3 regions of the Mixta mediterraneensis genome follow, and region 2 is predicted to be linked to each of the others. Evidence: predicted binding sites of a transcription regulator. Region 2 holds the regulator's gene; each other region holds the start of a gene.

Region 1 (3,283 bases), on a different contig from region 2:
GTATCGGACGCGAAAAAGCTGGCGTGTTTCGTGCTGGTAAACCGGCGGTGGTGGGTGAACCTGATATGCTGCTCAGTATTGCTGCTGTAGCAGACGAAAAGGGCGCAAAACTGATGCAGCGCGATCGTGACTGGTCATATCGTCAGCAGGCGGAAAGCTGGTCTTTGCGCGATAGCCGGGGCGAGCTAAACGATCTGCCCTTGCCGCAGGTGCCCTTGCCGAACGCCGCCAGCGCGCTGGTAGCGCTGCGCGCTTCCGGTTTGAATGTCAGCGAAGCACATATTCGTGCTTACCTGCCGCTGGCTGTTTTGCCGGGGCGTTTTCAGACGGTAAGTGAATCGCCGCGAGTCATTCTGGATGTGGCGCACAATCCGCATGCCGCAACGTATCTGGCGTCGCGCCTGGCTGACGTGCCGCGAAAAGGTGCGGTGCATGCAGTGGTCGGCATGCTGCATGATAAAGATATTGCCGGCACTCTGGCAGTTTTAGCGCCACAGGTTGATCGCTGGTATTGCGCTCCGCTTGAGGGGCCGCGTGGCGCCACGGCAGAACAGCTGATAATGCATTTGCCGCCGCAGTCACAGGCTTTGAACGATGTGGAAAGCGCATGGCAGGCCGCTCGCCAGCAGGCTCAGCCGCAGGACATCGTACTGGTGTGTGGATCGTTTCATACCGTTGCGCAGGTCATGGAATCGATGGAAACGGAGAAAGGGTGTGGCAAGTAAGTTTCAAAACCGTTTAGTCGGTACTGTTATTTTGGTCGCGGTTGGCGTCATTGTGCTGCCGGGGCTATTGGATGGTAAAAAGAAGCACTATAAAGAGGAATTTGCCGCGATCCCGCTGGTACCAAAACCTGACGATCAACAGGACAGCGAAATGGTGCCGCCGGTTACCCAGTCGCTGCCTGCACAACCTCCGTCAGGAGCTAACGCTGCTGGTAACGACAGCAAAACCAATAGTGACGCTGAACACGGTAGCACCAGGCCAGGCGATAACAGTCAGCCGAGCGTGGTGACACCTCCGCCGGTTCATCAGCCCGCGCCATCACAGCCGGTTAGCCAGCCTAAGCCAAAGCCAGTGGAGCAACCACCGAAGCCAAAGCCGGTGGAACAGCCAAAACCGAAACCTGCTGAGCAACCGAAACCAGTTGAACAAAATACGCCAGCCGGACAGGCATATGTTGTGCAACTCGGCGCATTGAAGAACGCCAGCAAAGTTAATGAGATCGTCGCAAAACTGCGTTTGTCGGGCTACCGTGCCTTTACCGTGCCATCAGCGCCGGTGCAAGGGCAGATTACGCGTATTTATGTCGGTCCTGATGCGTCAAAAGCGAAGATGCAGGGTGCGATTTCAGAGCTAAAAGGTCTCTCCGGTTTAAGCGGCGTGGTAAAACCTTACAGCATACGCTGAGCGGTGTAACTGAGGCCGTCCGTAACAAAAACGGGCGGCGTCTTTTCAATACCGCACTGAGGGTTAAAAGCAGAGAAACAGGGAAAAATAAGTTATTTTCAAACGGTTAATCGCTTTAAAAAGTAGCAGGCGAGGGAGTGTTTTTTCATCGCCTTTTTTATGGAAACAGATTGGGAAAACCCCTACGCAAACGTTTTCTTTTTCTGTTAGAATGCGCCCCGAACTGGATGCAGGGGCGCGCTGGCGCTGGGAAAGTTCATGATCTGGATTGATTACGTCATTATTGCGGTAGTTGGTTTTTCGGCTCTGGTCAGCCTGGTTCGCGGGTTTATCCGGGAAGCCTTATCTCTCGTTACCTGGGGATGCGCGTTTTTTGTCGCCAGTCATTACTATCCCTTCCTTGCAGTCTGGTTTACAGGTTTTGACGACGAACTGGTTCGTAACGGTATCGCCATCGCGGTGCTGTTTGTGGCTACCCTGATTGTGGGAGCGATTGTGAACTATGTGATCGGCACGCTGGTGGAGAAAACTGGCTTGTCGGGAACCGACCGGGTATTGGGAGTCTGTTTCGGGGCGTTGCGTGGTGTGCTAATCGTGGCCGCTATTCTCTTCTTCCTTGATACATTCACGGGATTTTCGAAAAGTCCCGACTGGCAACAGTCTCAACTCATTCCCCAGTTCAGTTATATAATCAGGTGGTTCTTTGATTACCTGAAAAGCACGTCGAGTTTTTTACCCCGGTGACACCACCGGGAGTGTGGCTTAATGAGGAAATGACAACATGTGCGGTATTGTCGGTATCACCGGTTTCATGCCGGTAAACCAGTCGATCTATGACGCGTTAACAGTGCTCCAGCACCGTGGGCAGGATGCCGCAGGCATCTGTACCATTGATGCGCTGAATTGCTTTCGCCTGCGTAAAGCCAACGGCCTCGTCAGCGACGTTTTCGAAGCACGCCACATGCAGCGTTTGCAGGGTAATATGGGCATCGGCCACGCACGTTACCCAACGGCGGGCAGCTCCAGTGCCTCTGAGGCGCAGCCATTCTATGTAAACTCGCCGTACGGCATTACTCTGGCGCACAACGGTAATCTGACCAACGCCCATGAACTGCGGAAAAAGCTGTTCGATAAAGGCCGCCGTCACGTCAATACCACTTCAGATTCTGAGATCCTGCTGAATATTTTTGCTCAGGAGCTGGACCGTTTTCAGCATTACCCGCTGGAAGCTGAGAATATTTTTGCTGCCGTTGCGGCTGTGCACCAGCAGGTGCGGGGCGCGTATGCTGTGGTTTCGATGATTATCGGCCATGGAATGGTCGCTTTCCGCGATCCAAACGGTATTCGTCCGCTGGTGCTGGGCAAGCGGGTTATTGCCGATGGCCGCACCGAATATATGGTGGCCTCAGAAAGCGTCGCTCTGGACACGCTGGGTTTTGAATTTATCCGTGATGTTGCGCCAGGTGAAGCGGTGTACATTACCGAGCAGGGACAGCTTTCTACCCGTCAATGCGCTGAGAATCCCAAAAGTAATCCCTGTCTGTTCGAGTATGTTTACTTTGCCCGCCCGGATTCTTTCCTCGACAAAATTTCCGTCTACAGCGCGCGTGTTCGTATGGGTACCAAGCTGGGCGAAAAGATTGCGCGTGAATGGGAAGAGCTGGATATTGACGTAGTTATTCCTATCCCAGAGACGTCAACCGATATTGCCCTGGAAATCGCCCGTATTTTGGATAAGCCGTATCGCCAGGGGTTCGTAAAAAACCGTTACGTTGGCCGTACTTTTATCATGCCAGGCCAGCAGTTACGCCGCAGCGCGGTTCGCCGCAAGCTGAATGCTAACCGCGCTGAATTCCGTGACAAGAACGTACTG
Region 2 (3,283 bases):
ATCTCGCCAGGTTACCGTTCAGAAACTTAAACTGAAAAAAAAGCGAGCGGCCGTAGCCGCAGTTAACGCCGCCACTCAAAAAAATACGCATAAACTTTCCAGCAAGCGTCACGGTCAATCTCGATCAACGAAAATCGTGAATGAAATTAATGACATCAGCACCCTCAGAATGAGCAAATCTCACCGTCAGCGTTATCAAAAAGCGCGCGCAACCGCGATGGCGAAATTAATGGGACAGCTGGGTAAACCGTATCAATGGGGTGGCGTATCGCCGCATACCGGCTTTGATTGCAGCGGCTTAGTCTGGTACGCCTACAAAGATTTACTGAAGTTCAAAATTCCCCGTACCGCGAACGAAATGTATCATCTGCGTGATGCAGCACCGGTTAAGCGCGAATTGCTGGAGAAAGGTGATCTGGTCTTTTTCCGTATTAACGGACGCGGCACCGCCGATCACGTTGGCGTCTATTTAGGCAACGGTAAATTTATTCAGTCGCCGCGCACCGGCAAAGACATACAGATTAGCGCATTGGGTGAAGATTACTGGCAGCGGCACTATATTGGTGCGCGTCGTATGATGACGCCAAAAACCATTCGCTGAGGTATTTGCCTTCGCAGGCAGAAGAAGCCGGATGACAGAGTGGCCCTCCCAGGCAGACGCTCCGTTATCCGGCTTTTGTATTAGTGCAGAATGGCGGTAAAGCTAAATGCCAGAATCATTAGCAGCGCTGCGCCGCTCGTCATCAACGCCAGTTTTATATCGGTACTCATCACCTCTCCTTAGCCACACAGATTGTAGGGATACTGCATTTTCCCATAAGGTCCGGTAAAAATCTCGTTTTATCCGCTCAGCCTTGTTAGAATCCTGTTTTTGTTGCGCAACATGCGCAACATGCGCAACGTCGGTTCCGTTCACCGTCTTTTTTGGCATTTTTACCTATCCAGACGCCAGATCACAGGCAAAAAAATTGCATTTTGGTGGGCAAAAACCTCAGCCGACGCAATCGTTTAACATGATACTTATCAATAGGTTAAGATAAGTTCAGGAGTCTCTTTTTCATGGCAACAATTAAAGATGTGGCGAAACGAGCGGGAGTATCGACCACCACCGTCTCACACGTCATCAATAAAACGCGTTTTGTGGCAGAAGAAACGCGCAATACCGTCTGGCAAGCCATCAAGGAGCTGCACTATTCGCCAAGCGCTGTGGCGCGTAGTCTGAAAGTTAATCACACCAAAACGCTGGGATTGCTTGCGACTTCCAGCGAGGCGCCTTACTTCGCAGAAATTATTGAAGCCATTGAAAATCACTGTTTTGAGAAAGGTTACACCCTGATTTTAGGTAACGCACACAATGGCTTGCATAAGCAGCGTGCTTATTTATCAATGATGGCGCAAAAGCGCGTCGATGGTTTATTAGTGATGTGTTCCGAATATCCAGACGATCTGTTGAAGATGCTGGAAGAGAATCGAAATATTCCCATGGTGGTCATGGACTGGGGCGAATCACGCGCTGACTTTACCGATACCGTGTTGGATAACGCTTTCCAGGGCGGCTATCTTGCCGGGCGCTATTTGATTGAACGCGGCCATCGCGATATTGGAGCGATTCCCGGACAGTTAGAACGTAATACCGGCGGTGGGCGTCATGCAGGCTTCTTAAAAGCCCTTCAGGAAGCCAACATCCAACCGCGTGCTGAGTGGATAGTCCAGGGAGATTTTGAACCCGAATCAGGTTATCAGGCCATGCAGCAGATTCTCTCGCAAAAACAACGCCCGACAGCCGTATTTTGTGGCGGCGATATAATGGCGATGGGGGCCATTTGCGCAGCAGATGAAATGGGCCTGCGCGTACCGCAGGACATTTCCGTTATCGGCTATGACAACGTACGCAACGCGCGCTACTTCACCCCGGCGTTAACTACCGTACACCAACCCAAGGCGCAGCTAGGTGAAAAAGCGCTGGAAATGTTGTTGGATCGTATTACCAGCAAACGCGAAGAGTCACAAACCATTGAAGTCCATCCGACACTGATTGAACGCCGCTCGGTAGGCTACGGCCCTTTTCGCGATTATCGCCGTTAATTCTCGCTTAACCATTCCTGATTAAGTGTTTGCGCATCACCTAAATAGCTGAGCAACCAACCCAGCGCCGGTGATGCGCGATCTTCTGCCCAACTCACGCAGCACGGACTCTCTGGAAAAGCCATCGGTAGCGTTAGCTCGACAAGCTTACCGGCGTCAAGTAGTGGACGAGCCAGATGCCCTGGCACCATCGCTACACATAAACCTGCCAATACACAATCCAGCCCGGTTTGCCATTCCGGCACCACCACCCGACGCTGATTATCTAGCGTCCAGGTCATACGCCGCGGCAGCGCGCGCGACGTATCTTCCAGGACAAGTGACGGCCAGCTACGCAACGTATCATCATCCAGCTCACTGGCGAGCGTTAAAGGGTGATCGCGCTGAACCACGCAGCGCCAGTTAATTGCGCCCATATCCTGAAAGGCGAAACGTCCTCCCACGGGAATGGCCTGCGTAGCGCCAATCGCCACGTCGACGCGGCTATCTGCTAAGGCGTCCCATACCCCATTGAATACTTCATAACTGATGATCAGTTCCATATCGGGGAAATGGCGGTAAAAATCTTTCACCAGTTGTCGCGTTCGCTCAGGTTTTACAATGCAATCAATCGCAATGCTTAACTGGCCCCGCCAGCCATTTGCCAGCTGCTGACATTGACGCCGGGTCGCAAGCATTTTTTTGATAACACTTCGCCCTTCCCGGACAAAATGTTCACCGGCTGGCGTTAAAACCACTTCACGATGATGACGTTCGAATAACGGCACCGCCAGCCAGGTTTCAAGCTGGCGTACCGTATAGCTAATGGCAGAAGGTACACGATGTAGCTCTTGCGCAGCGGCGCTAAAACTCCTGCCCCGTGCTACCGCGTCCACGACTTCAAGCGCATATTCGGACCACATAATCTGCCTTCAAAAATTTTAACAGGTTAAGACAAATATTAGCGTTTCACAGCGTTTAATGCACCTTCTACACTCTGCCGCGTTCACTCTGCAAAAATGAGAATCAGATGTTATCAAATAAAGGATTTATCCCTTACCTCGCCTTACTCAGCATGCTGGGCTTTCTGGCAACCGATATGTACCTTCCCGCTTTCGGCGTGATGCAGCAAACCTTTGCTACCTCGCCTGGCATCATTAGCGCCAGTATGAGCTTATTCCTTGCGGGCTTTGCCTGTGCGCAACTGTTCTGGGGCCCC
Region 3 (3,283 bases), on a different contig from region 2:
GCATCAGGGGTTTAAGAAAGCGTGCGGCAACCAACGCGTTTAATACTAACTCGGCGCATTGATCGCTATTTAACTGACTTTGACGACATTTCTCTTCGAACGTGAAATAAAGTGCGGCGTCGTCAACACAAAACCCAGTTTCGCTAAAAGCATCAGGCGTGAGCATTTTACGGGAATAACGGGAACGAAAAAGCATACCGTCAGCCAGATCAAGCATCCTCCGGTCATGCGTAGCGTCGAAGTACCAACGCCAGTTATCATCAGGTTTGATTTTCATAATGTGCCCTGTAGTAAACCGCTTCGCTGAAATAAACGCAAAAGTCGCGAAATAAACAACATAAAGAAAAGCTGAAAAAGCGTGCAACAGGCCAAAATATAAACGAGCCGGAGGGAGAAATAAACCCCCCGGCGCCATATTGTGAGAATTATCTTACAGGTGGGTGACGATCGCTTTAATTAACTCTGGTCCTTTATATATGAAGCCGGAATAAATTTGAACTAACGTCGCGCCCGCCGCCATTTTTTCACGTGCGGCAGTGAGTGAATCAATCCCACCCACGCCAATAATCGGTAAGCGGCCCTGCAATTCTTGCGACAGACGCTGGATTATCACGGTGCTGCGCGACTGAACCGGGCGTCCGCTCAGTCCACCCACTTCGTGACAATGTTTAAGGCCATTCACCAGGGAGCGATCAAGCGTGGTATTTGTCGCAATCACGCCATCAATGTGATGGCGAATTAAGCTATCGGCAACCTGCACCAATTCTTCTTCAGAAAGGTCCGGCGCGATCTTTACGGCGATCGGAACATGTTTAAGATGACGCTGCTCCAGCTCTTTTTGTTTTGCTTTAATCGAAGCGAGAAGATCGTCCAGCGCTTCGCCGTATTGTAACGTGCGTAAACCTGGCGTATTAGGCGAAGAAATATTAATGGCGATATATCCAGCGTGGGCATACACCTTTTCCATGCAGATCAGATAATCGTCTTTGCCCTGCTCAACCGGGGTATCTTTATTTTTGCCAATATTAATACCGAGAATACCCGCAAACCGTGCCTTTTTAACGTTCTCTACCAGATGATCGACGCCGAGATTATTGAATCCCATGCGGTTAATAATTCCTTCCGCTTCGATTAACCGAAACATGCGCGGCTTATCATTACCCGCCTGGGCACGTGGCGTCACCGTTCCCACTTCCACAAAGCCAAAACCCATGGCAGCAAATGCATCAATACACTCAGCATTTTTATCGAGTCCCGCAGCAAGGCCAAGCGGATTTTTAAAAGATAACCCCATGCAGCTTACCGGGCGCGACGGCAGATTTTGACGGATCAGCCCTTCCAGCGGCGTTCCACTGATAAAACGCAATTGCTGAAAGGTGAGTTCGTGCGCGCGCTCGGGATCGAGTTTAAACAGCGCCGGTCGGACGATAGGATAAAGCATGCACTCTCCTGCAGGGCGGAAACGATCGTGAAAGTCAGTGCACAAGAAAATGTGCGCCAGAATGGTAAAGTGCTCTGGCGCAAAAGTAAATCGAACGACGAGGATGCAGAAAGGCGTTTAACGCTGCGTTGATCTTACACAGCACTGTCATTCACAGAGGCGACCTGGGCGCGAGCGGGAGACAGATAATCGCGCAGAATACCATGACGAGCCATAAGAGTAAAAATGCCAATGCAGACAAAGGCTTCGGCCATAACCATCGACCATGCCGCACCCAGCGCGCCATATTGCCAGGCAAGCACACAACAAACCGGAACGTTTACCACGCCGGCGGCCATCATCACTAACATGCGCTGACGGGCTAAACCATGCGGGATCAGAATTTGCAGTCCGGCCGGATAGGAAATATTGCCAAACAGGAAACACAGCACAAATACCCGCAACACATTTGCCGAAGGGATAAAATCTTTACCCAGCAGTAATGCCACCACGTCATCGGCAAAAAGCCAGGTAAAAATGACAATCGACAGGCTCAGTGAAAATGACAACAGCAGGCTTTTTCGCGTGGCGGCAATCGCGGCAGTTTTATCGCGGCCAAAAAGATGGCTTACACGCGGAAAAAAAGCGCTGCCAATCTGTTCTGGCACCGAGTTAGCCGCTTTACGCAGGCGATCGGCGCCATTGTAAATGCCCACCATATAATGGGAGGTAAAACTGGCGAGGATCACCACATTCACGCTGTTAAACAGATTCGCCCCGGCGATGGCAATAAATACGTCCATGCTGTCGGTAATGCGCTGTTTTATCTCCTGCGGTTCAAAGCGATAGCGGCCAATCACTTTCATCTCCAGCACAAACTTCAGCGTGATCAGTGCGCTAATCATCGAAACAGCGCCCGGTATCAAAGCGGCAAGCCAGGTATCCTGCGGCGTTTTTACTAACAGAAAGGTCAAGGGTATGGCGCAGAAATTACCAAAGGTGGCAATGACCGCCGTCTTACCGAGCTTTTCATATCCCTGCATAAGCCAGCCGAACGAGAACAGCGAACCAATCAGCGTGGTACAGTTTGCCAGAATAATAAAAAATAACGGATGCCAGGCCGGATTGAGTCCTGTCGCAGACAGTAAAATACCGCTGGTTAATACCAGCAACATCAGTTTGGCGTTGAAGGTTGACCAAAATAGCTGGCTTACACGTTCTTTATCATCCCGGTGATGAGCAATATCTTTGGTGGTGAAAACATTAAATCCCCAATCCGAGATGGTGCTGCAATAGAGGACACAGGCGATAGCCAGCGCCAGTACCCCCATCTGTTCAACGCCCAGAATACGAGCCAGATAAGGTAACGTTGCCAGCGGGAACAAAAAAGAGGCTCCCCGGTACGCCAGCAGGGATAAAATATTAACCATCAAACTTTTATCAAGAACTTTTGCCATGTCGCAACAACCTTATACATATTGCATAAAACACCTTCTCACGCCTTCAAGACATTAACAATATTTCCACATGATTTTCAGAATCAGGCGGCACGCTTCAGCTCTTTTCTCACTTTATACGTTTGCAACGCAATAAACACTTCAGGGCGATTAAACAACAACCACTCTTTAAAGCTGCTGGTTTTAATTTTTTTCCCCATAAAACGGATAGCATTACGCACATATTCTGGCACGGGCGTCTGATTATAAAGTGAAAGATAAATCATCAACCGAAACGAATGGGTCAGATACTCTTTTTCTAAAGTCGCACGCCATTTTGACTTAGACAAGGAACTGTTTAATGTGTTGTAAGAGTGAATAAAGGCATCATAACGCTGGAAGAAAAACTCTTCGCCTTTGGTACTGT

Evidence for each region. The regulator PurR, encoded in region 2, represses purine synthesis genes. The targets are predictions, from matches to a motif close to CANGCAAACGTTTGCNTG.
Region 1: a site for PurR is predicted at 1,594-1,611, ahead of cvpA (colicin V production protein). Genes of this name have one in related genera too.
Region 3: a site for PurR is predicted at 1,484-1,501, ahead of pyrD (quinone-dependent dihydroorotate dehydrogenase). Genes of this name have one in related genera too.

Annotation. Positions count from the first base shown of each region.
Region 1 covers NZ_JASUAZ010000009.1:15,531-18,813, forward strand. The annotation lists gene folC (bifunctional tetrahydrofolate synthase/dihydrofolate synthase) at 1-725, shown strand, start outside; gene dedD (cell division protein DedD) at 715-1,410, shown strand; gene cvpA (colicin V production protein) at 1,669-2,154, shown strand; gene purF (amidophosphoribosyltransferase) at 2,192-3,283, shown strand, end outside.
Region 2 covers NZ_JASUAZ010000010.1:111,085-114,367, reverse strand. The annotation lists gene QRY16_RS09220 (C40 family peptidase) at 1-601, shown strand, start outside; gene cydH (cytochrome bd-I oxidase subunit CydH) at 682-771, opposite strand; gene purR (HTH-type transcriptional repressor PurR) at 1,060-2,085, shown strand; gene punR (DNA-binding transcriptional activator PunR) at 2,082-2,987, opposite strand; gene punC (purine nucleoside transporter PunC) at 3,095-3,283, shown strand, end outside.
Region 3 covers NZ_JASUAZ010000006.1:91,331-94,613, reverse strand. The annotation lists gene QRY16_RS06290 (cell division protein ZapC) at 1-277, opposite strand, end outside; gene pyrD (quinone-dependent dihydroorotate dehydrogenase) at 431-1,441, opposite strand; gene QRY16_RS06280 (flippase) at 1,576-2,877, opposite strand; gene QRY16_RS06275 (glycosyltransferase family 2 protein) at 2,961-3,283, opposite strand, start outside.